DNA from 2 places in the Limnohabitans sp. Rim8 genome. Region 1 is predicted to be linked to the other one. Evidence: riboswitches for the same ligand, from Rfam matches in the RefSeq annotation. Region 1 holds a riboswitch; the other holds the start of a gene.
The links. A riboswitch is a leader RNA that binds a small molecule or an ion and turns the genes downstream of it on or off. The one in region 1 is predicted to bind thiamine pyrophosphate.

Region 1 (15,989 bases):
GTCCACCGGGCAAACCGGTATGCACAGCTCGCAGCCCGTGCACCAAGGCTCGATCACCGTGTGCATCAGTTTGTTGGCCCCCAAAATCGCATCGGTCGGGCATGCCTTGATGCACAGCGTGCAGCCAATGCACCAGGCCTCGTCGATGAGGGCCACCTTGCGTGGTCCTTCCGTGCCATGCGCGGGGTTGAGCGGCAAAACGGGCTGACCTGTGAGTGCGGCCAGACGTTCAATGCCTTCTTGACCACCCGGCGGGCATTGGTTGATGGCCGCCTGACCTTCGGCCATGGCGCGGGCATAGGCTGCGCAATCCGGAAACCCACACCGTGTGCACTGCGTTTGGGGCAGCGCATCGTTCAGCAATAGAAAAAGCGCCTGGGTCTCAGGCGCTGTTCTGATCAAGGACGGCATGGACCTCAGGCTTTTTTGGCGGTTTGAACCCAGGCGGTTTTGACCGGTGGTTTGGTTTTGGCGGCTGCTTTGACCGGGGCTTGAGCTGGCGTTTTGGATTCGGCCTTTGCAACGGCCTTCGCAGCAGGCTTGGTCACGGGTTTCGCCGCAGCCTTTGTGACGGCCTTTGTGACAACCTTTTTTGCCGGTTTTGCAGCAATCTTCACTTCGACCCTAGGCTTAACGGGTGCAGGTGTTTTGCTGGCTGTTTTGGGCGCATGGTTCAAGATGAACTTGACCAATTGCGGATAAACCATGTCCCGCCAGCGGCGCCCGCTGAAGATGCCATAGTGACCCGCGCCCTCCACCTCCAAGTGCTTGCGCACACTGGCGGGTACACCCGTGCAAAGGTCTTGGGCGGCACGGGTTTGGCCTGAGCCAGAGATATCGTCCAATTCCCCTTCGACTGTCATCAGCGCAGTGCCCTTGATGTCTTGTGGGCGAACGCGTTCTACTTTGCCGTCAACGCCCTTGACATCCCAAGTGCCATTGACCAGTTTGAAGTCTTGAAACACCGTCTGGATGGTTTCCAGGTAGTAATCAGCGTCCATGTCGAGGACGGCGTTGTACTCGTCGTAGAACTTGCGGTGGGCTTCAGCGCTGGCGTCGTCACCTTTGATCAGGTCTTTGAAGTAGTCGTAGTGGCTGTTGGCGTGGCGGTCGGGGTTCATGGCCACGAAGCCGGTGTACTGCAAAAAGCCGGGATAAACACGACGGCCAGCACCGGGGAAGTTCGCCGGCACGCGGTAAATCACGTTGTTCTCAAACCACTCAAAACTTTTGTTGGTGGCCAGGTTGTTGACCGAGGTGGGCGACTTGCGCGCATCAATGGGGCCGCCCATCATGGTCATGGTCAGCGGAGTCTTCTCGCCTCGGCTGGACATCAGGGACACGGCGGCCAATACCGGCACCGTCGGCTGACAAACACTGACCACATGGCAATGGCCATAGGTGGCTTGCAGGTGGCGAATGAACTCTTGCACGTAGTTGATGTAGTCGTCCAAATGGAATTCACCCTCGGACAAGGGAACCAAGCGGGCGTTTTTCCAATCGGTGATGTAGACCTTGTGATCTTGCAGCATGGTCTTGACGGTGTCGCGCAGCAAGGTGGCGTAGTGGCCCGACAAGGGCGCCACGATCAGCACCACGGGTTGCGACTTGAGTTGAGTCAATGTGGCCGCGTCGTCCGAGAAGCGCTTGAAGCGGCGCAATTCGCAAAAAGGCTTGTCGATCTCGATGCGCTCGTGGATGGCCACATCGACCCGGTTGACCTTCACGGTCTTGATGCCGAATTCTGGTTTTTCGTAGTCTTTGCCCAAACGGTGCATCAAGGCGTAGCCAGCAGACACGCGCTGTGCCAGAGGCGTTTGCGCCATGGGATTCAAGGGGTTGCTGTAGAGCTTGGCAGCAGCTTGTGCCAGATCGGAAAAAGGTTCCATGATCGAGCGTTGTGTTTCGAAGATCTGGTAGAGCATTTTTCAGTTTCCTTGCAACAAAATGTTGCGTTGCAGCAATAGTACAGGAGACCCCCGGGTATTTTTTGAGTGCGTACCCTAATCAGCAGTCACATCCCGGACCGACCAAAAAGAAACCGCCCCGTCTGGGGCGGTGGCAAGCAGTATGTCAACCTTGATGGATGTCAATTCAGACGACTTTGGCGATGGCAGCGCAGACGTAATCGATGTTTTTGCTGTTGAGTGCCGCCACGCACATGCGGCCGGTGTCGGTGCCGTAGACGCCAAACTCACTGCGCAGACGCACCATTTGGTCTTTGGTCAGACCCGAGTAGCTGAACATGCCAATCTGGGTGGTGATGAAACTCATGTCTTGCTGCACGCCAGCAGCTTTGAGGCTGTCCACCAGCTTTTGGCGCATGGCCTTGATGCGCACGCGCATCTCGCCCAGCTCTTTTTCCCACAGAGCACGCAGTTCGGGATTGTTCAAGACTGCAGCCACCACTGCGCCACCGTGGATGGGTGGGTTGGAGTAGTTGGTGCGGATGGCGATTTTGAGCTGACTCAAAACCCGAGAGGCCTCTTCTTTGTCGTTGGCCACTACCGACAGGGCGCCCACGCGCTCACCGTACAGGCTGAAGCTCTTCGAGAAAGAGGTGGACACAAAAATGTTCAGACCAGCGGCCACAAACTTCCCGATCACTGCGCCGTCTTCGGCAATGCCGTGGCCAAAGCCTTGGTACGCCATGTCGAGGAAAGCCGTTAGGCCTTTGGCCTTGACCACGGCAATGACTTGCGCCCACTGAGCGTCGGTGATGTCATAACCGGTGGGGTTGTGGCAGCAAGCGTGCAAAACGACGATGGTGCCGGGGGCAGCAGCGTTCAGGCTGGCCAGCATGCCGTCGAAGTTCACGCCGCGCTTTTCTGCGTCGTAGTAAGCATAGGTGTCGACTTCAAAACCGGCGTTCACAAAGATGGCGCGGTGGTTTTCCCAGCTGGGGTCAGAGATCAACACTTTGGCTTGGGGGCTGACTTTTTTGAGGAAGTCAGCACCGATTTTGAGGCCGCCGGTGCCGCCAATCGCTTGGACGGTGGAGACACGACCCGACTTGACCACGTCAGAGTCGGCGCCAAACACCAGCGCCTTGACGGCGTTGTCATAGGCCACGATGCCGTCGATGGGCAAGTAGCCACGGGCAGAAGGTGTGGCCATCATGGTGGTTTCAGCCGCTTGCACGCACTGCAAAAGAGGCAATTTACCGTTGTCATCGAAGTACACGCCCACGCCCAGGTTGACCTTGTTGGGGTTGGTGTCGGCGTTGAATTGCTCGTTCAAACCCAAAATAGGGTCGCGGGGGGCCATTTCGACGGCGGAAAACAGAGACATGGAAAGTCCTTGGATTGTGTTCATGGGTGGCAGGAAACCCGATCCTCGGTTAGGCTTTCGGGTTTCCCCTGATTTTAACGGGCCTTTGCAGCTGATTTCGTCAGCGGTTGATTTGAAAAGATGTCCAACTTGTCACCCATTTCCATCGTTGAAGCGACACCGGACGCGGACCCTTTCGCGGCGGGTCAATTTGTCAGCTACCCCGGCTCGCCTTTTGAGCTTTACCAGCCTTATCCGCCAGCGGGCGATCAGCCTGTGGCCATCGCCCAGTTGGTCGAAGGCGTGCAGAACGGTGAGGTGTTTCAAACGCTGCTGGGCGTGACCGGCTCGGGCAAGACCTTCACCATGGCCAATGTGATCGCGCAAATGGGGAGGCCGGCCATTGTGTTTGCGCCCAATAAAACCTTGGCTGCGCAGCTGTACAGTGAATTCCGCGAATTCTTCCCTAAGAACGCGGTCGAATACTTCGTCAGCTATTACGACTATTACCAGCCCGAGGCCTATGTGCCCCAGCGTGACCTGTTCATCGAAAAAGACTCGGCCATCAACGAGCACATCGAACAGATGCGCTTGTCGTGTACCAAAAGCATCATGGAGCGGCGCGATGTCGTGATCGTGGCCACGGTCTCCGCCATCTACGGCATTGGTGAGCCCGAGAGTTACCACCGCATGATCATGACGCTGCGCACCGGCGATAAGTTGGGACAGCGCGACGTGATCGCGCAGCTCATTCGCATGCAGTACCAGCGCAATGACATGGAATTTAGCCGGGGCAAGTTCCGGGTGCGCGGTGACACCATCGACGTATTCCCGGCCGAGCATTCTGAGCTGGCGATCCGCATTGAGTTGTTTGACGACGAAATCGACAGCCTGCAGCTGTTTGATCCACTGACTGGGCGCATCCGGCAGAAGATTCCGCGCTTCACGGTCTACCCGTCCAGCCATTACGTAACGCCCCGTGACAAAGTGCTGGCGGCGGTCGAGACCATCAAGATCGAGCTGGCCCAACGCCTGAAAGAACTCGTGGGCATGGGCAAGCTGGTTGAAGCCCAGCGCCTGGAGCAGCGCACCCGGTTCGATTTAGAAATGCTGTCCGAAGTGGGCCACTGCAAAGGCATTGAAAACTACACCCGGCACTTGTCGGGCGCAGCACCAGGCGACGCTCCCAGCACACTGACCGACTACATGCCGCCCGACGCCATCATGTTTTTGGACGAGAGCCACCAGATGATTGGTCAGCTCAATGCCATGTACAACGGCGACCGGGCCCGCAAGACCACGCTGGTGGAATACGGCTTTCGACTGCCCAGTGCGCTGGACAACCGGCCGCTCAAATTTGAAGAGTTTGAAAAGCGCATGCGCCAGTGCATCTTTGTTTCAGCGACTCCTGCCGACTATGAAAAGACGCATTCGGGCAAGGTGGTTGAACAGGTGGTGCGCCCCACCGGGCTGGTCGACCCACAGGTTGAGGTGCGGCCCGCCACCCACCAAGTGGACGACGTCCTGCAAGAAATCCGCATCCGTGTGGACAAGCAAGAGCGCGTGCTGATCACCACGCTGACCAAACGCATGGCCGAGCAGCTGACCGATTACCTCAGCGACAACGGCGTGAAAGTGCGCTACCTGCACAGCGATGTAGACACCGTTGAACGGGTAGAAATTTTGCGTGACCTGCGCCTTGGGGCGTTTGATGTGCTGGTGGGCATCAACTTGCTGCGGGAGGGTTTGGACATTCCAGAGGTCTCGTTGGTGGCCATATTGGATGCCGACAAAGAGGGGTTCTTGCGCTCCGAGCGCAGCTTGATTCAGACCATCGGCCGTGCGGCACGAAACCTGAACGGCCGGGCGATTTTGTACGCCGACCGCATGACCGAGTCCATGAAAAAAGCCATGGGCGAGACCGAGCGGCGCCGCACCAAGCAAGTGGCCCACAACGAGGCGATGGGCATCACGCCCAAGAGCATCATCAAAAAGGTGAAAGACCTGATCGACGGCGTGTACAGCGAGAAGTCGGGCAAAGAAGCTGAACGCTTGGAGCAAGCCGCGATGCAACGGGCCAAGGTCGAGGACATGAGTGAGAAAGACATTGCACGCGCCATCAAACAGCTGGAAAAGCAAATGATGGAGCACGCCCGCAATTTGGAGTTTGAAAAAGCCGCTCAGGTGCGCGACCAGTTGACCATCTTGAAAGAGCAGGCTTTTGGTGCCACTGGCGGGGACAACATCCTGCCTTTGATCCGCGCCTGACTTGAGTTTTCAAGGCGCTGGCTCGATAACCCTATAACCCGAGTGATTTGATCGGGATTGGTTTATACTTGACTCGTTTAGTCGGGATCCCGCTCAAGCGGGTGATGGACCAAGCTCCCACCCACTTCAGGAGTCTGCCATGCGTTTAACCACCAAAGGCCGTTTTGCCGTCACCGCCATGATCGATTTGGCCTTGCGCCAAGACGCCGGTCCCGTGACTTTGGCCGCCATCAGCCAGCGCCAACAGATCTCGCTGTCCTATTTGGAGCAGTTGTTTGGCAAGCTGCGTCGCCACAACTTGGTCGAGTCCACCCGTGGACCTGGTGGCGGCTACACCTTGGGCCGTAAATCCACCGAAATCACGGTAGCGGACATCATTTTGTCAGTGGACGAACCCATTGATGCCACCCACTGTGGTGGCAAAGAAAACTGCAACGGCGGGGATGGCCGCTGCATGACACACGATTTGTGGGCCTCCCTCAACTCCAAAATGGTCGAGTTTTTGGATTCGGTGTCCCTGCAAAAGCTGGTGGATGACCAATTGGCCAAAGGCTTGGTGGTTGAAATCAAGCCCAGCATCAAGCGTGCTATTGCCCCCATGCCGATCAGCCAGCCAATTCGTGTCAACGTGCCCAACTCGGTGTTTGACCTGGGCAATATGTTCGCCAAATCCTGATTTCCTGATTCTCAAGAAGACCAGACCATGACCACACCGCATTTCCCCATTTATCTGGATTACAGCGCGACCAACCCTTGCGATCCCCGCGTGGTGGACGCCATCGTGCCTTGGTTGCGTGAACACTTTGGTAACCCCGCATCCCGAAGCCACGCTTGGGGATGGGAAGCCGAAGCCGCCGTTGAAAAAGCCCGCGAGCAAGTGGCTGACCTGATCGGCGCTGACCCCCGCGAGATCGTCTGGACCAGCGGCGCAACCGAGTCCAACAACCTGGCCCTCAAAGGCGCAGCGCATTTCTACAAGTCACGCGGCAAGCACCTGATCACCGTCAAAACAGAGCACAAGGCAGTGCTGGACTCCATGCGCGAGCTGGAGCGTCAGGGCTTTGAGGTGTCTTACCTTGACGTGCAAGAGGACGGTTTGCTGAACATGGATGTGCTCAAAGCCGCCATTCGTCCCGACACCATCTTGGTCAGCGTGATGCACGTCAACAACGAGATTGGCGTGATTCAGGATGTGACTGCGATTGGCAATTTGTGCCGCGAAAAAGGCATTGTGTTCCACGTCGATGCAGCGCAATCCACGGGCAAGGTCGATATCGATTTGGCTCAGTTGCCGATCGACTTGATGAGCTTGGCTTCGCACAAGACCTATGGTCCCAAGGGCATTGGCGCTTTGTATGTTCGCCGCAAGCCCCGCATTCGCCTTGAAGCGCAGATGCACGGCGGCGGCCATGAGCGCGGTATGCGTTCGGGCTCTTTGGCCACGCACCAATGCGTGGGCATGGGCGAGGCGTTCCGCATTGCCAAGCTTGAAATGGCCCAAGACAACGCCAAAGCCCGTGTTTTGCGCGATCGCCTGATGAATGGCTTGAGCGACATGGAGCAGGTGTTTTTGAACGGTCACGCCACGCAGCGCGTGGCACAAAACATCAACATGAGCTTCAATTTCGTCGAAGGCGAGTCACTCATCATGGGCATCAAAGGCTTGGCGGTGTCGTCGGGTTCGGCTTGCACGTCGGCTAGCCTTGAGCCCAGCTACGTTTTGCGCGCCTTGGGCCGCAGCGACGAGTTGGCCCACAGCAGCCTGCGCATGACGATTGGCCGCTGGACCACCGAAGAAGAAATTGACTTCGCGATCAAGACCATCCGCGAGAACGTGGCCAAGCTGCGCGACTTGAGCCCCCTTTGGGAAATGCACAAGGACGGCATTGATTTGAGCACCATCCAGTGGGCTGCCCACTGACTCGACTTTTTTCCATCGCACATTGAACTGAATACGGAGAAATCACCATGGCATATTCTGAAAAAGTGGTTGACCACTACGAAAACCCCCGCAACGTCGGTTCTTTCGACAAGGGCGACGACAGCGTGGGCACCGGTATGGTCGGCGCCCCCGCTTGCGGTGATGTGATGAAGTTGCAAATCAAGGTCAACCCAGAAACAGGTGTGATCGAAGACGCACGCTTCAAGACCTATGGCTGCGGCTCAGCCATCGCTTCCAGCTCACTCGTCACCGAGTGGGTCAAGGGCAAGACGCTGGACGAAGCCGCGGCCCTGAAGAACAGCCAGATCGCAGAAGAGCTGGCGCTCCCTCCCGTCAAAATTCACTGCTCTATCTTGGCCGAAGACGCCATCAAGGCGGCGGTGGACGACTACAAAAAGAAACACCTGAACTGACATGGCCATCTCACTGTCTGCTGCCGCAGCTCGGCATGTGACCCGCTACTTGGCCAAACGCGGCTCGGGTGTCGGTGTGCGACTGGGGGTCAAGACCACAGGCTGCTCTGGCCTGGCTTACAAGCTGGAGTATGTGGACGAGATCGCCCCGGAAGACGTGGTCTTTGAAGGTCACGGCGTCAAGGTGCTGGTGGACCCTAAAAGTCTGGCCTATATCGACGGCACCGAGCTCGACTTCGTGCGCGAGGGCTTGAATGAGGGCTTTCGCTTCAACAACCCCAACGAGCGTGACCGCTGCGGTTGCGGTGAATCCTTCCGCGTGTGAGCCCAATTTGGATTCCTACGCGTGATCTCGCTGCAAGCCAACGATTTTGAGCTGTTTGATGTGCCGGTCCAGTTCGAGCAGGACCGCGCTCAACTCGATACCCGCTGGAAAACCTTGCAGCGCGAAGCCCACCCCGACCGCTTTGCGGCCGAGGGAGCCGCCGCCCAGCGCGTGGCCATGCAGTGGTCGGTGCGCATCAACGAGGCCTATCAGCGCCTGAAAGACCCGCTCAAACGTGCCGCCTATTTGTGCGAGTTGCTGGGTGCACCTGTGCAAGCAGAAAACAACACCGCCATGCCTGCCTCTTTTTTGATGCAGCAGATGGAGTGGCGTGAAAGCCTAGACGACACCGACAGCGCTCAGGGCTTGGAAGCCTTGGCTGACCTTGTAACCGATGAGCAGCGCCGCGTGCAGCAAGAACTGGCCCATCTACTGGATGAGGCCAAAGACCCCGCTCAGGCCGTGGGGCAGGTGAGGGCGTTGATGTTCATCGAGCGCTTCACGCAAGAAGTGAACGCTAAACTCGACCGATTGACCTGAATTTTCCCGATTGATCATGGCCTTACTGCAGATTTCCGAACCGGGCCAATCGCCCGACCCCCACCAGCGCCGCATTGCCGTTGGCATCGATTTGGGCACCACGCATTCGCTGGTGGCTTCGGTGCGCAGCGGCGTGGCCGAGTGTTTGCCCGATGACGATGGCCGTGTCATCTTGCCCTCTGTGGTTCGTTTCATGCCCGGGCAGGGTCGCCAGATCGGTTTTGAAGCAGTGCAGTCTGCCGCATCCGACCCGGTCAACACCATCGCTTCGGTCAAACGCTTCATGGGCCGTGGCCTGAACGACATCGTCGACCGCAGCAAGCTGCCGTATGAGTTTTCCACCAGCGAGCAAGGCATGCTGTCCATCCAGACGGTGCAAGGCCCCAAGTCACCTGTCGAAGTCAGTGCCGAGATTTTGGCCACTTTGCGGTACCGTGCCGAAGACACCTTCAACGACGACTTGTATGGTGCTGTCATCACCGTGCCTGCCTACTTTGACGATGCCCAACGTCAAGCCACCAAAGACGCCGCCCAGTTGGCGGGCTTGAACGTGTTGCGTTTGATCAACGAACCCACGGCAGCAGCGATTGCCTATGGCCTAGACAACGCGAGCGAAGGTGTTTACGCGGTGTTCGATTTGGGCGGTGGCACCTTTGATATCTCGGTCTTGCGCCTGACGCAAGGCGTGTTCGAAGTGTTGTCCACCGGGGGTGACTCGGCCTTGGGTGGCGACGACTATGACCAAGCCTTGGCCGACTTTGCCATGGTCCAGCAGCCTGGCTTGCAAGCCGTCACTGCCGAAGACAAAACACTGCTCAAGGCATCTGCCCGTGCTGCCAAAGAGGCCTTGACCAGCTCAGAGAAGACCAGCCTCAATGTGGCTTTGTCCACTGGTGCTTTGTCGGTGCAACTCAGCCGCACCGATTTCGAGCAAGCCACTCAAGCCTTGACGGCCCGCTGCGTCACGGCTGTGCGCAAAGCGCTGCGCGATGCGCAACTGGCCAAAGAAGACGTGCAAGGTGTGGTCATGGTGGGTGGCTCTACCCGCATGCCGCAAATCCAGCAGGCGGTGGCCGACTTTTTTGGCCAAGCTCCCCTCAACAACCTCAACCCCGATGAAGTCGTGGCCTTGGGTGCGGCCATCCAGGCCAACCAGCTGGCGGGCAACAACGCCGCTGGCGAATTGCTGCTGCTCGATGTGATCCCGCTCTCGCTGGGCATCGAAACCATGGGTGGCCTGGTCGAGCGCATCATCCCGCGCAACCAGACCATCCCCACCGCGATGGCGCAAGATTTCACCACCTACCAAGATGGTCAGACCGCGCTGGCGCTGCATGTGGTGCAGGGTGAGCGCGATCTGGTGCAAGACTGCCGCAGTCTGGCCCGATTCGAACTGCGTGGCATCCCGCCTATGGCCGCAGGCGCAGCCCGCATTCGCGTGACCTTCACTGTGGATGCCGATGGCCTGTTGAACGTCGGTGCCAAAGAACAAATCAGTGGAGTCGAGGCCCGTATCGACGTCAAGCCCTCGTATGGTTTGAGCGATGATCAAATTGCCAGCATGCTGCAAGAAAGCTTCACCACTGCCCAAGCCGACATGAAAGCTCGAGCTTTGGTCGAGGCGCGCGTGGACGCTGACCGCATGCTGCTGGCCACGCGCAGCGCCTTGGCCGCCGATGGTCAACTGTTACAAGCAGATGAGCGCAGCGTCATCGACGCGTTGATGGCCACGCTGCAAGCTGCAATCCAAACCGAGCAAGACGCCCAAGCTTTGGAAGACTGCACCCAGGCTCTGGCTAAGGGTACCGAGGCCTTTGCCGCTGAACGCATGAACCACAGCATCCAAAAAGCGCTGGCTGGACAAAACATCCAGGCCTTGTAAAAGCCCACACTGCTTCGAATCTGGAAGACACCTATGCCCGTCATCAAAATCTTGCCCCACCCAGAGTACTGCCCCAGCGGTGCTGAAATTACTGCGCCTGCAGGCACCAGTTTGTGCGAAGCACTGCTCGACAACCACATCAACATCGAACACGCTTGCGACATGAGCGCAGCCTGCACCACCTGCCATGTGGTGGTACGTGAGGGCTTTAAGAGCCTCAATGAGATGGAAGAAACCGAGGAAGACCTGCTCGACCGTGCCTGGGGCCTTGAGCCCAACTCACGCCTGAGTTGCCAGGCCTTTGTGGCCAAAAGCGATTTGGTGATCGAGATCCCGCGCTATACCGTCAACCACGCCAAAGAACTGCACTGAGCTGGAGCTGCAAGCCATGCGCCAAATCGTTTTGGACACCGAAACCACAGGCCTATCGGCCGAAGGCGGCGACCGCATCATTGAACTGGGTTGTGTGGAACTGTTCGCCCGCAAACTCACCGGCAACAATCTGCATTTTTACTTCAACCCCGAGCGCGACAGCCATGAAGACGCGCTCAAGGTGCACGGCATCAGCAACGAGTTTTTGCGCGACAAACCCAAGTTTGCACAGCTGACCGATGAAATCCTCGATTACATCGCCGATGCGGAACTGATCATCCACAACGCGGCCTTTGACGTGGGTTTCCTGAATAAGGAACTGGAACGTGTGGGTAAAAAGCCTTTGAAGGCTTATGTCAGTGGTGTGATTGACACCTTGGCCATGGCCAAGGAGATGTTCCCTGGCAAGCGCAACAGCTTGGACTCACTGTGCGACCGCCTTGAAGTGGATAACTCAGGTCGCACCTTGCACGGCGCTTTGCTCGATGCCGAGTTGCTGGCCGATGTTTACATCAACATGACGCGGGGCCAAGAGGCCTTGCTGATCGATGCAGGCGATGCGCCAAGCGATTCCAAGACTGTGGTGATCGCTACGGATCTGAGTCAGTTTGTCTTGCCCGTGTTGTCGGCCAACGCACAAGAGGTGGCTGCGCATGAAGAGGTGCTGCAGCAACTTGACAAGTCAAGTGGTGGCAAAACCGTGTGGCGACAAATGCAGTTGGCATGAGCCACCTGCATGGATAAACACCATTCTTGGGGCTGCACTTTTCGTGTGATTGACAGAAAATGGAGCTTGTTTTCATGTCATAATCGCGTTCTTCGCCAAACGGCGTAGGGCGATTAGCTCAGGGGTAGAGCACTGCATTCACACTGCAGGGGTCGCAAGTTCGAAACTTGCATCGCCCACCAAAAAATTCCCAATGAAATCAAGCACTTAGATGAAAATCTAGGTGCTTTTTCTTGTGTTCAAAGTAGTATGGTCCGGGTTTACTACTTCTCATAGATTTTTCGATGTCTTTTCATAGATTTCGGAACAGTCAAACACCCCCAATTCAATCTGTTGTCATTGACACCAACATGGTGTCAATGCGGCATTGGTTTTTGCCTCTGCGCAGACGCAGCAGGCGCTGTTCTCGGCTTGAAAAAACGCTACGTTTGTTTTGAAATGACTCCAGCTACCCAGCCCAGCGAACCTGACTAAAAACGCGCTGTAGGGCTTTTTTGATGCCCGCACGGGTGCCAGCTGCAAAGGAGCACTGCCTTATGCAGAATTGGACGGCATGCACTCGCCGCACATGAACATGCGTTAATTGATCAATATCCGGAACATGCCTATGGACCTGGGTTTGTGCAGCCCGCACTTGTAGCAACTGATGGTCATGCCATTGGAAGAATCTTTGAAGAGCGAACCACCTTATTTGATCTTGTAATGCAAGCCGTCAGCAGCTATTTTGGTTTCTTGGTAGTTGCTCATTGGCTCATTGTGTACTGTGGTTGAAACAAAAGCTATGTTTGTTTTGTGTTTGACCATGATGCTGATCTGTGGGCAGCAACTTCATTATCAGGTTAGTTTAAATGCACACATGGGTTTTCCATTGGTAGACTCGTCAAATGTATGACCAAATTCACCAGAGCCCTCATTCAATCCACTCGAGGTTGCGAAAGTCAAACCCGCACTCAACAGTAGGCTTGATGATTGCAAAGTAGGGCGACACATCAAAGTCTCTGGGCGTTAGCAGCGAATGATGCTTCGGCTTGAATCGTTGCGGGTGAAATAGTTGTGTCGAGTAGCTTTTTGAGTCAGTTGTTGTCTTTGATGACGCTGAGTCCAAAGCAATGACGGGATAGCGAATACTTTCAAAAGCTTGTGCAATAAGCGTCGAGCATATCGCCCGAGTGGGATCTCCACTTCCAAGCGACAACAACTGCCGCCTAAAACGTGTTGGTACAGGCGGAGTCGGTAGCAAGTACCTGGCAAGGTCAAAGACATTGCGCAGATCATATTGATGGCCAATTTTTTCAATAGCAGCCCGTGCAACCAAGGCGCACTCTTGCTCACTAAGGCCAATAGGCCTGCAGATTCTGGTGTGTAAATTTGTAAATTTTTCAAGTCCGGTGCTGCGAACGCCATGAACGGTGTCTGCTTCAATTAGGCAGTGGTTTTCGGGTGCACTGGGGTCGAAGTTCATGCCGACATAAAGCGCTGCATGAGACCAGGTGGACTGGGTCAGGTATTTGATGGCACCACTGATCCGAGTGTTGCCTTCTACCAGGAGCACATCGCCGGTTCGTAAAGTGGTTTGTAAATGCAGTGGGTTGGATGGAGGGGCAGTACCGTCGATGTCCAGTTCTTTGCTGAGGTAGGCAGCTATGCCACAATCAACAAGTGCTGTCTGATGCAGCGCATTAGCTAGGGGCGCCCTAAGGGGCTGAGACGTACCCTTTGAACCTGATCTGGATCATGCCAGCGTAGGGAAGCTGACTCTCTGTTGGGTCAGGTTTCTTGCTGCCTTGAACCTTCCTTTTGGAGAACTGAAATGCTGTTGAAAGATAAACTGGTGTTGGTGTCGGGAGCGAGCCGTGGTTTAGGTGCAGCGGTTTCGCGTGCCGCTCATCGTGAAGGCGCCTGGGTGGTGGTCAACTACTTCAACAGCCCTGACATGGCGTCTGATCTAGTTGAAGAATTGGGTTCAAGAGCGCTGGCGGTACAAGCCGATGTTCGTTCCTTGGCTGCCGTTCAGCAGATGATCCAAAAAGGTCAAGAATGGGCGAGCCGACCGGTCACGGGTCTGGTGAATAACGCGCTCGTAGACTATCAGTTCAATGGTGATGCCCGCGATAAGCTCGAGGCCTTTGAATGGGCAGTGATGCTCAAGCAACTGGAGGGAACGGTCGGTGGTAGCCTTAATACCCTCAAGGCCTGCTTTGAGGGCATGTGCAAAGCGGGAAAAGGGTCAGTAGTCAACGTTGGTACCAACTTGTTTCAGAACCCTGTCGTTCCTTACCACGACTACACAGCCTCTAAAGGAGCGCTGCTAGCGCTTACCCGCACAGCGGCCAAAGAATGGGGTTCGCAAGGTATTCGCGTCAACATGGTCTCAGGCGGGCTCCTGCGCAAGACAGACGCCAGCGCAGCCACACCGGACGCTGTGTTTGACCTGATTGCCCAGAGCACGCCGCTGGGCCATGTCACCACGCCAGCGGAGATGGCCGATGCGATCGTTTTCTTGTTAAGTGATTTGGCTCGAGGCGTAACCGGACAGAACCTTGTCGTGGATGGTGGACTTGTGATGAACTAATTAAGGAAACAAGAACTACCGGGCGAAAAATTGTTGAGAACCCCAGTCAGCGACGAAAGACTGCGACTGTTTCATAGCAGTCGTCAACTCTAATCCGTTATTCCCAAGGCCGTGGACGCCGCTTGCTTTGCAGTTCTCCCACGTTCATCTCACCCTGCAGTGGGGCGGCGTAGAAGCGATCAATCATTTCTGGGCTGGTCCGTGCATTGCGAGCCAGGGTCAATGTGTCCACTGTTCGACCAAACATCAATCGGAACATGATGCTGCTGTGGCGAAGGCTGTACAAGGTACGAGTTTCGCCAGCAGTACTCAGCTTCAAGCCTGTGACTTCCAGCACAATTTCAAACTGCCTTGCCAGCAGTTTCATGGCGTTGTCGCGTGATGCCGCTTCGGGCATGAACACATAGTCCTCGGGGTGGATGTCACGGCCCAGCTCAAGCACCTGTCGACGCCTAATGCGTTCATAAACTTTCACAGCCCATGGCATGGTGGTGATGGGAAAAGTGTGCCCCTTGCTGGGTGGCAGGCTGAGCCTGAGGTAAGTCCATTCCCGTCGAATGATCTCCACATGCTTGTGCTGCATGTTGCGAATGTCAGTAGGGCGGATGTAGCTGTTGACCATGAACACGATCAGGTCTGCCAAGTCCTTGGTCATCTCGATGCGCTTGATCAATCGGTCAGCAGGTCCCAACTTGCCACCAGGCTCGCAAAAGTAGGAGCCCTTTGTTTCTTCTGAATGTGCTCGCCACTCGACTTTCTTGCCAGCCAGTTTTTTGGCCACCTTGGTAATTTCTTTGTACTCGCCCACATTGAACCAGCCTCGCGGCTTGTCCTCAATGCCCACCTTTGGAAATTCGGGAATGTGCTGAATAAAGCTGTGTCTGGCCGCGTGCTGCAAAACTTTGCGCGTGAGACCCATGTAGGCACCCAGTGTTGAAACACTCAGCTTAGGCACTTGGTTGGAGAGCTTCTGCAAAAATTCGTCCAGCATCTTGTAGTTGATGCTGAGCACATCCGTTTGGCCGAAAAAGGGCAGGATGTGTTTGTCGTAGCGCAGCTGCATGTTGTCGTAACTGATCTTGGAAAGCTGGCTGCGATTGAGCTTGGCCAATTCACTGTCCATCAGCATCTTGGTGGCCTTGGCGAAAGTCACAACTTCTGCGGCGTTGACCTCAATCGGTAAGCCTTCAAAATTGCCACCTCTTATGCGTATGGTTATGTCGTCGTAAAAGCGCTTGGCCGCTTCCAACGCGTCACGCTTGATTTCGGTCTTGGTGGTGCGTTTGAAGATGTGGCTCTCGGCGTAATACCTGACCCACCAGTAGCTGGACGCTGGAATTTTGAAGATCACCAGCTTGCGTGGGTAACCTGGAATTCGTGTGATAGTTTCCTTGATGGGCACAGACCTGTGCCGTTCGTGTGAGTCAGGTTCAATGGCGCGTGGCATGTCAATTTCTCTGCTGAATTCATAAAGTTTGTTTTCTGAACAGCTGACCAGTCAACCTATCGCGGCAGGGCTCTGGTTGATCTGTGGCTTTTAGACGATCATTGGCTTAGAAAATCGTCCTGCAAATTTGACAACCATTTGCAGGACGTTGATCACACAGTTTCAGTCTCATCTTCAGGTTCGTCAGATGAAGATGTGGACTTGGGAGCTCCGACTTTCCAGCGGTACTTT
Region 2 (15,989 bases), on a different contig from region 1:
GCGCTCACGGGGAAAACAACGAATTGAATCGCCTCGTGAGGCCGAAAGATCAACTGCCCCGTTTCAAGGCAAGTCAACTGAAAGTACGAAATGAGTTTTTCGTATTTTTCGGCATTCAACTGCTCGATCATCAGATTATTCAATGGACTTAACATTTTTAGCCCTTTTGTTAGAACTGATGATTACTGTAATTTTCCGCAACGAATCTGAATGTTCGTTATCGAACATTGTGGGGCCTTTATTGGCAAAAGTAATAAATTTAAAAATTAAATAAAAATTAAAAAAATTGCTTGGCTGTGGGTGTGTTCACAAAATACTGAAGGGCGCAACAAAAAAGCCTCCCGACTTTCCAGTCGGGAGGCTTTGTCTTGTGCAGAACTGTGCAGATTTACATCGTGTCGATGAAGCTGCGCAGTTTGTCAGAGCGGCTGGGGTGCTTGAGCTTGCGCAGCGCCTTGGCCTCTATTTGACGGATGCGTTCGCGGGTCACATCAAATTGCTTGCCCACTTCTTCCAGGGTGTGGTCGGTGGACATCTCGATGCCAAAACGCATGCGCAGCACTTTGGCTTCGCGGGGTGTCAGGCTGTCCAGGATGTCTTTGACCACATCGCGCAAGCCCGCTTGCAGCGCCGCGTCCATCGGGGCGGTGTGGGTGTTGTCTTCGATGAAGTCGCCCAAGTGGCTGTCGTCATCGTCACCGATCGGCGTTTCCATGGAGATTGGCTCTTTGGCGATCTTCATGATCTTGCGGATCTTGTCTTCCGGAATCTCCATCTTCTCGGCCAGGATGGAGGCATCGGGCTCAAAGCCAAATTCCTGCAGGTGCTGACGCGAGATGCGGTTCATTTTGTTGATGGTTTCGATCATGTGCACCGGGATGCGGATCGTGCGGGCCTGGTCCGCAATGGAGCGGGTGATGGCCTGGCGGATCCACCAAGTGGCATAGGTCGAGAACTTGTAGCCCCGGCGGTATTCGAATTTGTCCACCGCCTTCATCAAACCGATGTTGCCTTCTTGGATCAAGTCGAGGAATTGCAGGCCGCGGTTGGTGTATTTCTTGGCGATCGAAATGACCAGACGCAGGTTGGCCTCGATCATCTCCTTCTTGGCATCACGGGATGAGCGTTCACCGGCGTTCATGCGTTTGTTGATGTCTTTCAGCTCATCGAGCGGCACAACCACTTGCGATTGCAGGTCGGTCAGTTTTTGCTGCAGGTCTTGCACCGGCGGGATGTTGCGGCCCATGACCGCGCTCCAGCTCTTGCCCGCAGCGGCTTGCTTTTCAATCCACTTGAGGTTGAGCAGGTGGGATGGAATGCGTTTGCCGTTCTTGTCACGGCCACTGAAATCGGCAATGAAGTTGTCTTGGGGGTAGCCGCACTTGTCCACAATGATGCGGCGCAGTTCGCGCTCTTTTTTGCGCACATCGTCGACCTGGCCACGCACCATGTCGCACAGCTTTTCAATGGTTTTGGCCGTGAATCGGATGGTCATCAGCTCTTCAGACAGGGCCGATTGCACCTTGATGTAGGCGGGTGTGCCCCAGCCTTCTTTGTCGTACACCTTGTGCACTTTTTCGAAGTACTCGGTGATGCGGTCAAAGCGTTCGAGGGCTTGGACTTTGAGCTCTTCGAGTTTTTTGGTCAGGGCTTTGGAGCCGCCTTTGCCATCGTCGTCATCGGCTTCGTCGAATTCGTCGAAGTCTTCTTCGGCCACGTAATCGTCGGCTTCGTTCAGGTTGGCAAAGCCATCCACCACAGTCGAGATGACGATCTTGCCTTCGCGGATTTCGTTGGCCAGGCGCAGAATTTCGGCGATGGTCGCAGGCGATGCGCTGATCGCGGCCATCATGTCCATCAAGCCGCCTTCGATGCGTTTGGCGATTTCGATCTCGCCTTCGCGTGTCAGCAGTTCCACGGTGCCCATCTCGCGCATGTACATGCGGACCGGGTCGGTGGTGCGGCCGAATTCGCTGTCCACGGTGGACAAGGCGGCTTCTGCGGCTTCTTCGGCTTCTTCTTCGGTCGAGCCTGTGGGGGCGTTGTCCGTGATGATCAGGCTTTCGGCGTCAGGCGTTTGCTCGTAGACCGCCACACCCAGGTCATTCAGGGTGGCGATCACCACTTCCAGGGTTTCGGCATCGACCAATTTGTCGGGCAAGTGGTCGCTGATCTCGCCGTTGGTCAGGTAGCCGCGGGTCTTGCCCAGCTTAATCAGGGCTTTGAGACGGTCGCGGCGCTGTTTCATTTCGGCTTCGGTCAGGACGGTTTCGTCCAAACCAAATTCCTTCATCAAGGCGCGCTCTTTGGCCTTGCTGATCTTCATGCGCAGAGGCTTGACCTTTTCGCCCGTCTCCGACACGTTGTCGGCGACAGGTTCGCCTTGCAGGTCTTCTTCAAGGGCCGCCAGTTCGAGTTCTTCCTCAAGACTCGGCTCGGCGATGCTGCCTTTCTTTTTGGGGCCACGTTTGGCGCCCGTAGTGACTTTGACCGGAGCGGCTTTGAGTGGAGCGGCTTTTTTGGCCGCGGGTTTTTTCTCTTCTGCTGGCGCAGCGACTTTGGCTGCTTTGGCCGTTTTTTTCACTTCCACTGCAGGTGCAGCTTCTTTGGCTTTGGCGACAGGGGTTTTTTCAATGGCTTCAGATTTCTTGGCGGGCACGGATGCAGCTTTCTTCACAGGCTTGACAGGAGTCGCCGGTTTCGCCGATGTCTTGAGCTTGCTGGGGACCGCTTTGGCTGCCGGTGTTGCTGCGGGTTTTGCAGCAAGCTTGGCAGTTGCTTTGGCCTTGCTCACCACAGGGGCGGGCTTTTTGGCCGGTGCTTTGGCGATCACCTTGCTGGCAGCTTTGGGCACAGCGGCAGGCGCGGGTGCTTTTTTGGCAGCGGAAGCTTTGACAACGGTTTTGGATTTGGCAGCGGCCTGGGCAGGCTTCTTCGAATTTTGAGCAGGCATGAACGAACACCTCAGAACATCAAAACAAACAAGGAAACGGACACAGTCTGCGCCAAATACATCCCGGCGCGGGCGTGGGTTTAAGACACAGATCTAGGCCTGTATTGGCGTTCAATCTGCTATGGCAAGGTGGTGGGCGAACATTTGGTGTGCAGTCCTTGCGGAACGGTGACCTGCCCACATGGGGGCATTGCGCTGATGGCGGTGGTCTAGCCGGAGGTGCTGCTGTCGCTCTTGCCGAAAAAATGGATTATACCCAAAGACCGATGGACAGTGCTGGGTAACGGGTAGTTTTAGGCGGAGGGTTTGGGCCTCAACTTGAAAGTCGGTGCTCAGCGGGCAGGCCGAATGGCGGATTTGGGTCGAAACGCTTGGCAGACCTCGTCCTTGGTTTCCATGTAAGGGCCGCCAATCAAATCGATGCAATAGGGCACGGCCGCAAAAATGCCATGCACCACCGGTTTGCCGTCTGCGCCTTTCAGGCCTTCCAGCGTTTCAGCAATCGATTTGGGCTGCCCCGGCAGGTTGATGATCAGGCTCTGGCCCCGGATGACGGCCACCTGGCGTGACAGGATCGCGGTCGGCACAAACTTCAGGCTGATCTGGCGCATTTGTTCGCCAAATCCGGGCATTTCCTTGTCGGCCACAGCCAGTGTGGCTTCGGGGGTGACATCGCGCAGGGCAGGGCCTGTGCCGCCGGTGGTGAGCACCAAGCTGCAACCTGCATTGACCAGTTCGATCAGCGTGGCGCTGATGCGGTCTTTTTCGTCGGGGATCAGGCGCGGCTCGAAGCTGATCGGGTTGTGCAGCGCACGGGTCAACCAGTCTTGCAATGCAGGCAGGCCTTTGTCTTCGTACACACCCGTACTGGCGCGGTCACTGATGGACACGATGCCAATCTTGATGGGATCAAACTGGGATTCACTCATCTTCCGATTCCTCTTCAGGGGCCTCATCGCTTTGGCCGTCCGTCAGCACACTGCGCACCAGCTTGAAGAGCTCGCGGTAGGCACGGCCTTGGCGCGGTGCAAGGCCTTGAGAGACGGCCGCGTTGGTCACGGGCACGGCGTCCTTGCGGGCCTGGCGCACCAAGGCACGCAGTTGCTGGATGTCGGTTTGGGGGTGGTGCGCCAGCCATTCGCCCACGGCCGCGTCGTCGGCGATCAGGCGGTCGCGCCAGGCTTCGGCCAGGTGCAGGGCTTGGGTGTCTTTGGCGCTGCCCAAACGTTGAATATCGAGGGCTTCGCGCACGGCCTGCAGGGTTTCGGGGCTGAGCAGACGCATTTGCTTGCCGATGAACTGCATCTGACGGCGCTTGCCTTCAAAGTTGGTGATGCGTTTGGCTTCGGCCAGGCCATCGACCAGTTTGTCGGGCAAAGCGAGGCCATCCATCAGATCGCGGCGCAGGGTGAGCAATGCGGTACCCAGTTCTTGCAGTTCGGTGCTTTCGCGCTTGAGTTCGGTGCGGCTCGGACCATCCAGGCCGCCCTTGAGCTCGCGCTTGTACTCCAGGTCGAGTTCGCTGCCTTCGGCAACAAACTGACCGCGGACGAAATAGCCTTTTTTGGGTTTACGGGACATGACTGGGGAAACTCGTTCTTGTATGCAGCGCAAGCGGCTGGGTGACAAGTATCATAGCGGCCACTGCGGGCCCAGCGTCCGCCATTTTTTCGAGATTCTTTCTGTGAATAAAAACGCCCCCGCCACCGCAACACATGCGCATGCCCACGACGGTTTCAGTTACTCGCGCGACCATTTTGAAGACTTGGTCGACACCGCCTTGGCGCATGCCAAAAAACTGGGTGCCACCAATGCAGGAGCCGAGGCTTCAGAGGGTTGCGGTCTGTCGGTCAGTGTGCGCAAGGGCGAGCTGGAAAACGTGGAGCGCAACCGTGACAAGTCGCTGGGCGTGACGGTGTATGTGGGCCACCGCCGGGGCAATGCCAGCACCTCGGATTTCTCCAAGGCAGCCATTGAGCGGACTGTACAAGCGGCCTATGACATCGCCCGCTTCACCGCCGAAGACCCGACTGCCGGCTTGCCCGATGAGGCCGACATCGAAACGAACCACCGCGATCTGGATTTGTTCCATCCTTGGAGCATCAACAGCGAAGAGGCCGCTCGCATTGCTTTGCAATGCGAAGCCGCAGCGCTCAAAACCAGCCGCCGCATCACCAACAGCGACGGCGCGGCCGTATCGGCCCAGCAGAGCCACTTTTTCAGCGCCCACACGCATGGCTTTCGGGGTGGTTATGCCAGCTCGCGCCACAGCGTCTCGGTTGCACCGATCGCCAAGTTGCCGGGCCGCAATGCCGAGATGCAGCGCGATGCCTGGTACACCTCGATGCGCTCAGCCGACGAGTTGGCTTCTGTGGACGCGGTGGGCCGTTACGCCGCAGAGCGCGCCTTGTCCCGCTTGGGGGCGCGCAAGATCGCCACCACCGAATGCCCGGTGCTGTTTGAGTCGCCTGTGGCGGCAGGCTTGCTGGGCGGTTTTGTGCAGGCCGTGAGCGGCGGGGCGCTGTACCGCAAGAGCAGCTTTTTGCTCGACTCCTTGGGCAAAAAGGTGTTCCCCAAGCACATCGACATCGAAGAGGACCCTTTCATCTTGCGCGGCAAAGGCAGTTCGCCCTTTGACGACGAAGGCGTGCGCTCGGCGCGCCGCCAAGTGGTCAAGGGCGGCCGTGTGGAGGGCTACTTTTTGTCGAGCTATTCGGCCCGCAAATTGGGCATGAAGACCACGGGTAACTCGGGCGGTTCGCACAACCTGTCCATGACTTCGCGCCTGACACAACCGGGTGACGATCTCAACGCCATGCTGCAAAAGTTAGGCACGGGCTTGTTCGTGATCGAGCTGATGGGCCAGGGGGTGAACTACGTGACCGGTGACTATTCACGCGGGGCCAGCGGCTTTTGGGTGGAAAACGGGCAGATCGCTTACCCGGTGCACGAGATCACCATCGCGGGCAACCTCAAAGACATGTTCATGGGCATCGAGGCGGTGGGCGCTGACACCTACAACATGGGGGCCAAATCCACCGGCTCCATCTTGGTCAACCGCATGAAGCTGGCAGGCAGCTAAGGCCTGCCGCGCTGTGCAGGCCGAACTTTTGGCGGCACTGGCCGCTTTGTCGTGGGCGGTGGGCAGTTTGTTTTCGGCTGCGGCCTCCAGCCGAATGGGTGCGTTTGCCTTCACCCGCTGGCGCTTGTTTTTTGCGCTGACCTTGCTGTGGGCGCTGGCGCTGTTCACCGGGCAATGGCGCAGCTTGGATGCCTCAAGCGTGGCCTTGCTGGCCTTGTCGGGCTTGATTGGCATCTTCATTGGCGACACCGCGCTGTTTGCCTGCATGAACCGTTTGGGGCCCCGCCGCAGTGGCGTGCTGTTTGCCACACATGCCTTGTTCTCGACTTTGCTGGCCTGGCTGTTTTTGGGCGAGACCCTGTGGGGTTGGACTTTGGTGGGTGGCAGCTTGCTGGTCTCGGGCGTGATGGTGGCGATTGTGTGGGGCCGCCGCGAGAGCGAGACCCATGCTTGGGAAAACACCCAAGGGTCTTTGTGGACAGGTGTTGTGCTGGGGCTGGTGGCGGCCTTGTGCCAGTCGGTGGCCACCTTGATGATCAAGCCCTTGATGGCCTCAGGGGTGGATACGGTGTCGGCTTCGGCGGTGCGCACCTCGGCCAGTTTCTTGGCGCACTTGGCGCTGCTGTGGGCCGGGGCTCAAGTGGCCAAAGTGCAAAACCCGTTGGATGCGAAGACCTTGTTCAACACCTGGGCCAGTGCCGCGGTGGCCATGGCACTGGGCATGACCTTGATCTTGCAGGCGCTGCATACCGGGCAGGCCAATTTGGTCGGCATTTTCTCATCACTCACCCCCATCTTGCTTTTGCCGTTGCTGTGGGGTGTGTACCGCCGGCGCCCAGCTTGGGGGGCTTGGGGTGGGGCGGTTTTGGCTGTGGCCGGGGCTGCGCTGATTTTGCAGGCCTGATTGCCTTCAGAGCCCATCCATCAGCCCCCTTGGCGCATCAGCCTGCCAGCGCCGCCTTCACCGCTGCGGACACTTGGCCCATATCGGCCTTGCCCGCCAACTGGGCTTTGACGGCGCCCATCACCTTGCCCATGTCACCTGGCCCTTTGGCACCCAACTTGGCCACGATGGCCTGCACGGCCGCTGTGACTTCTTCGGCCGACATGCGTGCAGGCAGGTAAGCCAACAACACAGCCATTTCGGCTTTTTCTTTGTCGGCCAAGTCCTGTCGAGCAGCTTGTTCAAAAGCGGCGATCGAGTCCTTGCGCTGTTTGATGAGTTTGTCCACGATGGCCACCACGGCCACATCGTCCAGTTCGATGCGCTCGTCCACTTCCTTTTGCTTCATGGCCGACAGCAGCAAGCGGATGGTGCCCAGACGTTCGGCGTCTTTGGCCCGCATCGCGGTTTTCATGTCTTCGGTGATCTGTTCTTTCAGGCTCATGAAAGGCTCCAAGAATGGCAATTTAAAAAAGGAAATCAGAAACAACAAAGCCCGCCTGAGCGTCCTCCAGCGGGCTTGTTTGCAGACCTTGTCAGGTCGTACAAATCAGAAGATCAATACATCTTCTTGGGCAACTGCATGCTGCGCACGCGCTTGTAGTGGCGCTTGACGGCGGCCGACTTCTTGCGCTTGCGCTCAGTGGTGGGCTTTTCGTAAAACTCGCGGGCACGCAGGTCGGTCAGCAGGCCGAGTTTTTCGATGGTGCGCTTGAAGCGACGCAGGGCAACGTCAAACGGCTCGTTTTCTTTCACGCGGATGGTGGTCATTGAATCAAAGTTTCCAAAAATGTGCCGGCTGCGCAAGCAAGGGAGATCGGGCCCTTGAAAGCCAGTTACGGCGGATCCCCGTCACGAACTAGTATTTGGCAGACGGGGGTTTGCCAGCAAAGCCTGTGATTATAGCCATGAAATCCCAAAATTCAGGCGTTATTGGCCTTTGAAAGGGGTAAAGCACCCTCTGCCAAGGCCTCTGCGCACGCATGGCCACTGGCCCAGGCCCACTGAAAGTTGTAACCGCCCAGCCAACCCGTCACGTCCATCACCTCGCCAATGAAGTAGAGGCCCGGTTGTTTGGACTCCATGGTTTGCGATGACACATCGCGCGTGTCCACCCCGCCCAACGTGACTTCGGCCTTTTTGTAGCCTTCACTGCCCGTGGGCGTGAGCGTCCACTTGGACAGTGCTTCGGCCAGTTTGTGCAAGGCCTTGTCGGGCACATCGGCAGCAGTGCGTTGCAAGGCCGGCTCTTGGCTCACCCAGGCTTCGGCCAAGCGGCTGGGCACGAGGGTGGCCAGCTCGTTGCCCAACAACTTTTTGGAGCGCAATTTGGCCTCTTGCAGACGCTCTGGCAGGTTCATGTCTGGCGCGAGGTTCAGGCGGATTGGCGTGCCTTCTTGCCAGTAACTCGAGATTTGCAAAACGCCCGGCCCGGACAAGCCCCGGTGCGTGAACAGCAGGTCCTCGTCAAAGTGCATTCGGGCCTTTTTCTCACCCGTCTCGATGCCCACGGGCAAGGCCAGACCGGACAATTGTGCATAGGGCGCCCAAGCGGCGCCATCAAAAGTCAAGGGCACCAGCCCGGGGCGTTGCGCCACCAGGCGCAGGCCAAACTGGCAGGCGATGCGGTAGCCCCAGTCGCTGGCGCCGATTTTGGGGATGGACAAGCCGCCTGTCGCCACCACCAAAGACGTGGTCTGCAGGTGGCCATCGCTGGTGGCAAGGGTGTACCGGGTGCTTTCACCCGAAGGTGCAGGTTCACCAGGTTCGGCTTGTACCGATTGGACGCTGCAGCCTGAGCGGATGTCTACGCCGCCTGCGGCACACTCGGACAGCAGCATGCGGATGATGTCTTCGGCCGTGTGGTCGCAAAACAGTTGGCCTTTGTGTTTTTCGTGGAAAGCGATGCCGTGTTTTTGCACCAGATCGATGAAGTCTTGCGGTGTGTAGCGCGACAGTGCCGAGCGGCAAAAGTGCGGGTTCTGGCTGATGAAGTGCTTTTGCGGGGCCGATGCGTCGAGCAAACGGTTGGTGAAATTGCAGCGCCCGCCGCCTGAAATGCGGATTTTTTCGGCGATTTTGTCGCTGTGGTCAATGACCAACACCTTCAGCCCGCGCTGGCCCGCCAAGCCCGCGCAAAACAAACCGGCAGCCCCGGCTCCCACGATCACCACATCCCATGTACTCATGGCGAAGGAGTGTAAGGGGGCAAGCGCCCACAACCCACGACGTCTGCAGGATCAGGCGACCCGCTGCACCGAGGGGTTGGAATCAACCCGTTGCCAAGCCCGGGCCCCTTGCACCACATCGCCCACCACAATGATGCTGGGGCTTTGCAGTCGTTCGCTTTGTACGTTATGCACCAGTTCACCCAGTGTGGTCAGGACCTCGCGCTGCGTGGGCAAGCTGGCGTTTTGCACCACTGCCACAGGCGTTTGGGCAGGCAAGCCGCTGAGCAAGCCCTGGCAGATGTGCTCGAGGCTGCTCACGCCCATGTAAATGACCAGCGTGAGTTTGGCCTGCCTTGCGGTGGCCGCCAGTTGGGGCCAGTCGGTGCCGCTGTCACCAGGTTTGGCGTGGCCTGTGACGAACACCACGCCGTGGGCGTGTTCACGGTGTGTCAGCGAAGCGCCCAAGCTGCTCAGGCCCGCCAGGCCCGCGGTGATGCCATTGACCACCTCCACATCGATGCCGGCGGCACGCAGGTGCTCCACCTCTTCGCCGCCCCGGCCGAAAATGAAGGGGTCGCCACCTTTGAGGCGCACCACGCGTTCTCCCTCGTGCAGGGCGTTGATCATCAGTTTGTCGATGAAGGCCTGAGGCGTGCTTTGGCAGCCGCCACGCTTGCCGACGTGGACAATGCGTGCGGTGGGTGAGGCGTGGGCCAAAACAGCATCGTTCACCAAGTCGTCCACCAGCAACAAGGTGGCGTTGGCAATCGCTTTGACGGCTTTGAGGGTCAGCAGTTCAGGGTCGCCAGGACCGGCTCCGACCAACGTGCAGCGGGAGGCAAAGTGAGGGCTCATGTGCGTTCAAAAATCAGATCAGTCAATCAATCGATCCAATTTTCTGATCTAACAATGCTTGCGCCAAATACTTTATTGGCATAAAGCAAATGACGCAGGCCGTTGGCGGGCCCAGCTGTGGCGACCTTCAGGCGGCTTGCATGCCGTGTTCTTCTTTCAAGGTTTTGCACGCTGGCGATGTCCAAAACGCCAACAAAGCCCGCATGGCTTCGGTCTGGGTGCTGCTGGTCGCCACCGAGCCCGAAAACGTGGTGGTGATTTGTACCGCCTCGGGCAGGGGGCCCAGCACGTTGATGCCTGCCACGCCCCGCATCTCGCTGAGCTGTTGAAAGCCCAGAGCCACTTCGCCTTGTGCCAGCAGGGCGCCCACAGGCACGCCGGGTTGGGCTTGCACGATGCGGTCTTTGATCTGCTCGGTGATGCCCCAGACCTCAAATTGCTTGGCCAATTGAACGCCACTGGGGCCGGTCGAAACCCCCAAAGATGGGGCAGCCAAAATGGCCGCTTTGAGGGCCGCTTCGGTCGAAATGTCAGGCAGCGCTTGACCTGCAGGCACGGCAACCGCCACGCCCGACAGCACCAAATCCGCCCGGCTGCCGGTCAGCACATGACCACTGGCAATCAGTTTGTCGATGGCGTCGCTGGCCAGCACCACGCCGTCAAAAGCCTCACCCGCCTGGACGCGTTTGGCCGCGTCAACCCCGCCCACCGATTCAACCAGAACCTGCACATCCGGGTTGTGCTTTCGGTACAGCGCCACCAAGTCGGCCAGCAGCGGTTTGGTGGCCATGGAGGAAATCAGTCGGAGTGTGGTCATAGGGGGGCAGGGGTTGATCGAAGTAGGGCGGAGGATGCGCTGAGTCATGGATTATGGCCAAGCGGCAAGCCATCTGGGGTGCCCCGCTTAAACTACAGAGCATGCAAATTTTGGGTATCGAATCCTCCTGCGACGAAACCGGTGTGGCCTTGGTCGTGACCACAGGCGATGCTTTGCCGCGCCTCTTGTCGCACGCACTGTACAGCCAGATCGAGATGCACCAGGCCTATGGCGGTGTGGTGCCCGAGCTGGCCAGCCGTGACCACATTCGCCGTGTGCTGCCGCTCACCCGCCAAGTGCTGGCCGAGGCCGGTGCCACCTTGGCCGACATCGACGTGGTGGCCTACACCCGGGGCCCGGGTTTGGCCGGCGCGCTCTTGGTGGGTTCGGGCGTGGCCTGTGCACTGGCGGCCTCTTTGGGCAAGCCGGTGCTGGGCGTTCACCATTTGGAAGGCCATTTGCTGTCGCCGTTTTTGAGCGTTGACCCGCCTGAGTTTCCGTTCATTGCTCTGCTGGTGTCGGGCGGTCACACGCAGCTCATGCGGGTGGACGGTGTGGGCCGTTACGAATTGCTGGGCGAGACGATCGATGACGCCGCAGGCGAAGCCTTTGACAAATCGGCCAAGCTCATGGGCTTGCCTTACCCCGGTGGCCCAGGGTTGTCGCGTTTGGCCGAGCAGGGCAACCCGGCGGCCTACAAGCTGCCACGGCCTTTGCTGCACAGCGGCGATTTGGATTTTTCTTTTGCCGGTCTCAAAACAGCGGTGCTCACCCAAAGCCAAAAAATTGGCCCCGCCGCGCATACTGAAGGCGCGCCCGAGCGGGCTGACTTGGCGGCATCCACCCAGGCGGCGATTGTCGAAGTGCTGGTTAAAAAATCGATGACTGCACTCAAAACCACCGGCATGAAGCGCTTGGTTGTGGCAGGGGGCGTGGGGGCCAACCGCGAACTGCGCGCGCAGCTCAACGCTGCTTGCGCCAAAGCGCAGGTGCGCGTGCACTACCCGGAGTTGCACCTGTGTACCGACAACGGCGCCATGATCGCCATGGCCGCCGCTATGCGCTTGCAAGCCGGCACTCAAACCGCCGAGGCGCGTTACAGCTTCGATGTGAAGCCGCGCTGGCCGCTGCACGATCTGGTCGGCTCTTGATGCGCCTCGACGCAGGCTGAACAAGCCCTGCACGAATACGGGTTAACCCTAGTTTGCGCCACGCCACTGGTTACACTCCGCTTCTTTTTTGTGTGTGCCGGTTTCCGGTTCTTTTTTCCATGCATTCATTGCTCTTTATTTCGCGCCGCACTTGGATGGCAGGTTTGACTGCCTTGTGTTTTGTTCCCGTTTTAGCGCTGGCCCAAGCCCAGACCCCCGCGCCCATCAAGCTGGCCATGATTGAGGGTCTGAGTGGTCCGTTTGCCAACACCGGCGAAGCGGTGGTGCGCAACATCGCTTGGGCGGTCGAGCGGGTGAATGCGCGAGGAGGCGTCAAAACGGCCCAAGGCTCGCGTTTGATGGTCCTGGAGCGTTACGACAGCAAAGGGCAGAGCGAAGAGGCTTTGTCGGCCCTCAAGTCGGCGATTGACGATGGTGCCCACGTGGTCTTGCAAGGCAACTCATCGGCCAACGCGGCAGCTTTGATCGACGCGATCAACAAGCACAACGAGCGCGAGCCGGCCAAGCGAGTCTTGTTTCTGAATTACTCGGCGGTAGACCCGATTTTGACCAACGAAAAATGCAGCTTTTGGCACTTCCGATTTGACGCCCACGCCGACATGCGCATGGCGGCTTTGATGGAGGTTCTGAAAGGCGACACCATGGTCAAGTCGGCGTATTTGATCGGTCAGGACTACAGCTTTGGCCAAGCGGTCTTGCGTGAAGCGCGCAGGCAACTGGGGCTGCAACGGCCTGACGTCAAAATTGTGGGTGATGAGCTTCACCCTTTGGGCCGTGTCAAAGACTTTTTGCCTTATGCGGCCAAGATCAAAGCCAGTGGCGCACAGGCTGTCATCACCGGCAACTGGGGCAACGACTTGACGCTCTTGGTCAAGGCCGCGCGTGAAGCCGGATACGAGGGCAAGTTCTACACCTTTTACGGCAACGCTTTGGGGGCGCCCGCTGCCATTGGCGAATCGGGTGTCGACCGGGTGATTGCCGTGGCCGACTGGTTGCCCAACGTGCCGGGTGCGACCAGCGAGCAGTTTTACCAGTCGTTTCGGCAGCGCTTTCCCAAACCGTCTGAGGACTATGTGCATGTGCGCATGCAACTGATGATCGAGGCCTTGGCCCAAGCCTTCGAAAGGGCAGGGAACACCGAACCGGTGGCCGTGGCCTTGCAACTCGAAAAAGCCCGTGTCAGCATCGCTGGACAAACAGGCACGATGCGGGCCGAGGACCACCAGTTCCAGCAACCCTTGGTGGTGGGCGTGATGGCCAAGCAAGGCACACCCGGCGTGCCCTTTGATGTCGAAGGTTCGGGTTATGGTTTCAGGGTGGTGCGCCAAATCAAAGCTGAGCAAGCCCGCATGCCCAGCACCTGCAAGATGGCGCGCCCCAGCGGCGCTTGAGTCTGGCCCGACCGACATGACCTAGAATCCACCGTCCCTTCAAAAGGGACATCTCATCATTTTTATCAACCCGTCGCCAGGGGAGTTCCGAAAGGAGCTGAGATTGCGTCTGTCTCGACGCTGACCCTGGAACCTGATCCGGCTCATACCGGCGGAGGAAGCGCGACATGCTGTACGCCACTGCGGCCGCAATCTTTGCGGCACTTGTCTTTTTCATCTGGGTCGCCCTGCGCGACCGAACCCCTGTGGCCAGTCTTGACGACTACCTCACCGCCAGGGGCTCGCAAAACTCTACGGCTTTGGGCTTGTCATTTTTGGCATCCGGCATGGGTGCGTGGATTTTGTTTGTCCCGCCCGAGATCGGCGCGTTTGTAGGGCCCATCGCTTTGGTGGGTTACGCGCTGTCTGCGGCGTTGCCGTTTTTGCTTCTGGCTTGGTTAGGGCCCGCCATTCGCCAACAAATGCCCCAAGGCCGCACCATTGCCGAATTTGCACAAGAACGTTTTGGCCAAGGCTTGCGCCTGTGGGTCACAGCTTTGTCGATCTTGTACATGCTCTGTTTCATCACCGCCGAGCTGACAGCGATTGGCGCCATCACGGGTTTGCTGTCGCAGTTGCCCGGCAGCGTGGTCATCGTCGCCGTGGCGGTGACCACCTTGATCTACACCACATGGGGCGGACTGCGTGCCAGCATGGTCACCGACCGGTGGCAGGCTTGGTTGCTGTTGGCGCTGCTGGGCATCGTGATCGGTGTCACGCTGTTCAGCTTGCCCCAAAACGCCGTCACACAGCCGTGGCCTACAGCGCCGATTGAGGTGTCCATCAACGTGGCTTTGACACTGCTGATCGCTGTCACAGCCGCCAATATTTTCCACCAAGGTTATTGGCAGCGTGTGTGGTCGGCACGCAGCGACAAAGAGTTGCGCAAAGGGGCTTTGTTGGGCGGCCTGCTCACCCTGCCGGTGATGTTGGCCATGGGCGCTTTGGGCATGCTCTGCATGGCCATGGGCAAGAACCCGGGCTCTCCACCCATTCCCTTCTTTGCCTTGTTGTCCGATGCACCGTCTTGGTTGGCTTTGCCCGTGCTGGTGCTGGCTGTGGCCTTGGTGGCCTCATCGGTGGACACACTGCAAAGCGGTATTGCTTCTTTGGTGGTCACGGCCCGGCCACAAGTTTCGTTGGGCGCTGCCCGCTGGATCACCGTGCTGCTGATGCTGCCCGTGGTGTGGGTGTCGCTGCAAGGTTTGTCGGTGCTGCGCCTTTTCTTGATTGCCGATTTGCTTTGCGCCACCGCGGTGGTGCCGGTTTTACTGGGCCTGTGGCAGCGCATGACACCCACAGCGGCCATCGCAGGCGCGGTGGCGGGGCTGTTGGGCGCCGTGTTGCCCGGCTGGGTCAGCGGGGGCAGTTTGTCTGCAGGCCTTTTGGCGGCCAGTTTCCCCACCAGCGTGCCCACCCTCGCCCCGTTTGCCGGGGCCTTGTTGGCCTCAACCATTGTGAGTTTGGTGTTGGCTGGGTTGCGGCCTCCAACGCACAAGCGCTTGGCTTGAAGCCGGCCCACTTGATCAGGGTTTAACCCTAGCCACGCTCGGGCGTGGGTTGCTGGTGTTCGTTTGAAAAATTGATTAGCATGCTAACTATTGCCGGTGCCACTGGGGTGCCGGTTGCTCAAACCTGACCGTCTGGCCACCCATGGGGGTGCTGCCGGTCTGTCACATGGAAAGCCTTGCGCCATGCAAACTGCTGAAAACTACATCCACGGTCAATGGGTCAAGGACTATGCTGCCCAAATGCGGGGTGACTCGATCGACCCAGCTACCGGTGAGGTGGCGGCGCATTTTGTGGCCGCTACGGTGCAAGAGGTTGACGCAGCCATTGCCAGCGCCCGTGCTGCCTTTGAGGGCACCTCATGGGCCCAGCAACCCAAGCTGCGCTCCGATGTGCTGCGCTTGTTTGCAGACCGTTTGGAGCAGAACAAGGCGCAAGTGGTGCAGACCTTGGTACAGCTCAATGGCAAGTTGCAGCGCGAGGCCGAGGGCGAAGTCATGGCCGGTATATCTGAGTTGCGTTACTACGCCGGACTGGCGCGCAACCTGTTCGGGCGTGTGATCGAAATGGAGCCGCAGGTCTATTCGCACATCGAACGTGAAGCCATCGGTGTGGCTGCGATCATCGTGCCATGGAACGCCCCTGTGACTTTGTTGGTGCGATCTTTGGCCCCGGCACTGGCAGCGGGGTGTACGGTGGTGATCAAGGCCGCACACCAAACCGCGTTGGTGCATGCCCAGGTCATGGCATGCTTGGTGGCCGATGAGCGCATTCCGGCTGGCGTCATCCATTCATTTGTGGAGCAGGGCAGCGAGGCCACGCAGCACCTGTGTGCGCACCCCGAGGTGGACGTCATCAGTTTCACCGGATCGACCCATGTGGGCAAACAAATTGCCTTGTCAACGGCTAAGAACCTGACCCGCTTGTCGCTGGAGTTGGGGGGCAAAGCACCGGCCATCGTGCGTGCCGATGCCGACATTCCCGCCGCTGTGCGCGGCATCGTTGCTGGTGCGTGCGTCATGGCCGGGCAAATGTGCACGGCGATCAGCCGTGTGCT

Region 2: linked by a shared signal. The riboswitch ahead of Q1M54_RS07180 (sodium:solute symporter) and the one ahead of Q1M54_RS04665 (3-oxoacyl-ACP reductase) in region 1 are both predicted to bind thiamine pyrophosphate.

What each region holds. Positions count from the first base shown of each region.
Region 1 is NZ_CALPTI020000004.1:176,520-192,508, forward strand. Features, by position in the region: gene rsxB (electron transport complex subunit RsxB) at 1-411, opposite strand, end outside; gene phaZ (polyhydroxyalkanoate depolymerase) at 417-1,925, opposite strand; gene Q1M54_RS04605 (amino acid aminotransferase) at 2,095-3,291, opposite strand; gene uvrB (excinuclease ABC subunit UvrB) at 3,412-5,538, shown strand; gene iscR (Fe-S cluster assembly transcriptional regulator IscR) at 5,678-6,214, shown strand; gene Q1M54_RS04620 (IscS subfamily cysteine desulfurase) at 6,242-7,459, shown strand; gene iscU (Fe-S cluster assembly scaffold IscU) at 7,507-7,893, shown strand; gene iscA (iron-sulfur cluster assembly protein IscA) at 7,895-8,218, shown strand; gene hscB (Fe-S protein assembly co-chaperone HscB) at 8,243-8,758, shown strand; gene hscA (Fe-S protein assembly chaperone HscA) at 8,775-10,640, shown strand; gene fdx (ISC system 2Fe-2S type ferredoxin) at 10,674-11,012, shown strand; gene dnaQ (DNA polymerase III subunit epsilon) at 11,029-11,739, shown strand; tRNA gene Q1M54_RS04655 (tRNA-Val) at 11,847-11,921, shown strand; gene Q1M54_RS04660 (YiiX/YebB-like N1pC/P60 family cysteine hydrolase) at 12,650-13,414, opposite strand; TPP riboswitch at 13,415-13,505, shown strand; gene Q1M54_RS04665 (3-oxoacyl-ACP reductase) at 13,550-14,311, shown strand; gene Q1M54_RS04670 (hypothetical protein) at 14,409-15,758, opposite strand; gene Q1M54_RS04675 (hypothetical protein) at 15,911-15,989, opposite strand, start outside.
Region 2 is NZ_CALPTI020000007.1:127,188-143,176, reverse strand. Features, by position in the region: gene Q1M54_RS07250 (Crp/Fnr family transcriptional regulator) at 1-131, opposite strand, end outside; gene rpoD (RNA polymerase sigma factor RpoD) at 389-2,659, opposite strand; gene Q1M54_RS07240 (hypothetical protein) at 2,634-2,945, shown strand; gene mog (molybdopterin adenylyltransferase) at 3,286-3,882, opposite strand; gene yjgA (ribosome biogenesis factor YjgA) at 3,875-4,534, opposite strand; gene pmbA (metalloprotease PmbA) at 4,638-6,035, shown strand; gene Q1M54_RS07220 (DMT family transporter) at 6,049-6,939, shown strand; gene Q1M54_RS07215 (GatB/YqeY domain-containing protein) at 6,977-7,423, opposite strand; gene rpsU (30S ribosomal protein S21) at 7,537-7,749, opposite strand; gene Q1M54_RS07205 (NAD(P)/FAD-dependent oxidoreductase) at 7,902-9,167, opposite strand; gene cobA (uroporphyrinogen-III C-methyltransferase) at 9,219-10,004, opposite strand; gene Q1M54_RS07195 (substrate-binding domain-containing protein) at 10,132-10,821, opposite strand; gene tsaD (tRNA (adenosine(37)-N6)-threonylcarbamoyltransferase complex transferase subunit TsaD) at 10,923-11,972, shown strand; gene Q1M54_RS07185 (branched-chain amino acid ABC transporter substrate-binding protein) at 12,092-13,384, shown strand; TPP riboswitch at 13,453-13,562, shown strand; gene Q1M54_RS07180 (sodium:solute symporter) at 13,552-14,934, shown strand; gene Q1M54_RS07175 (aldehyde dehydrogenase family protein) at 15,118-15,989, shown strand, end outside.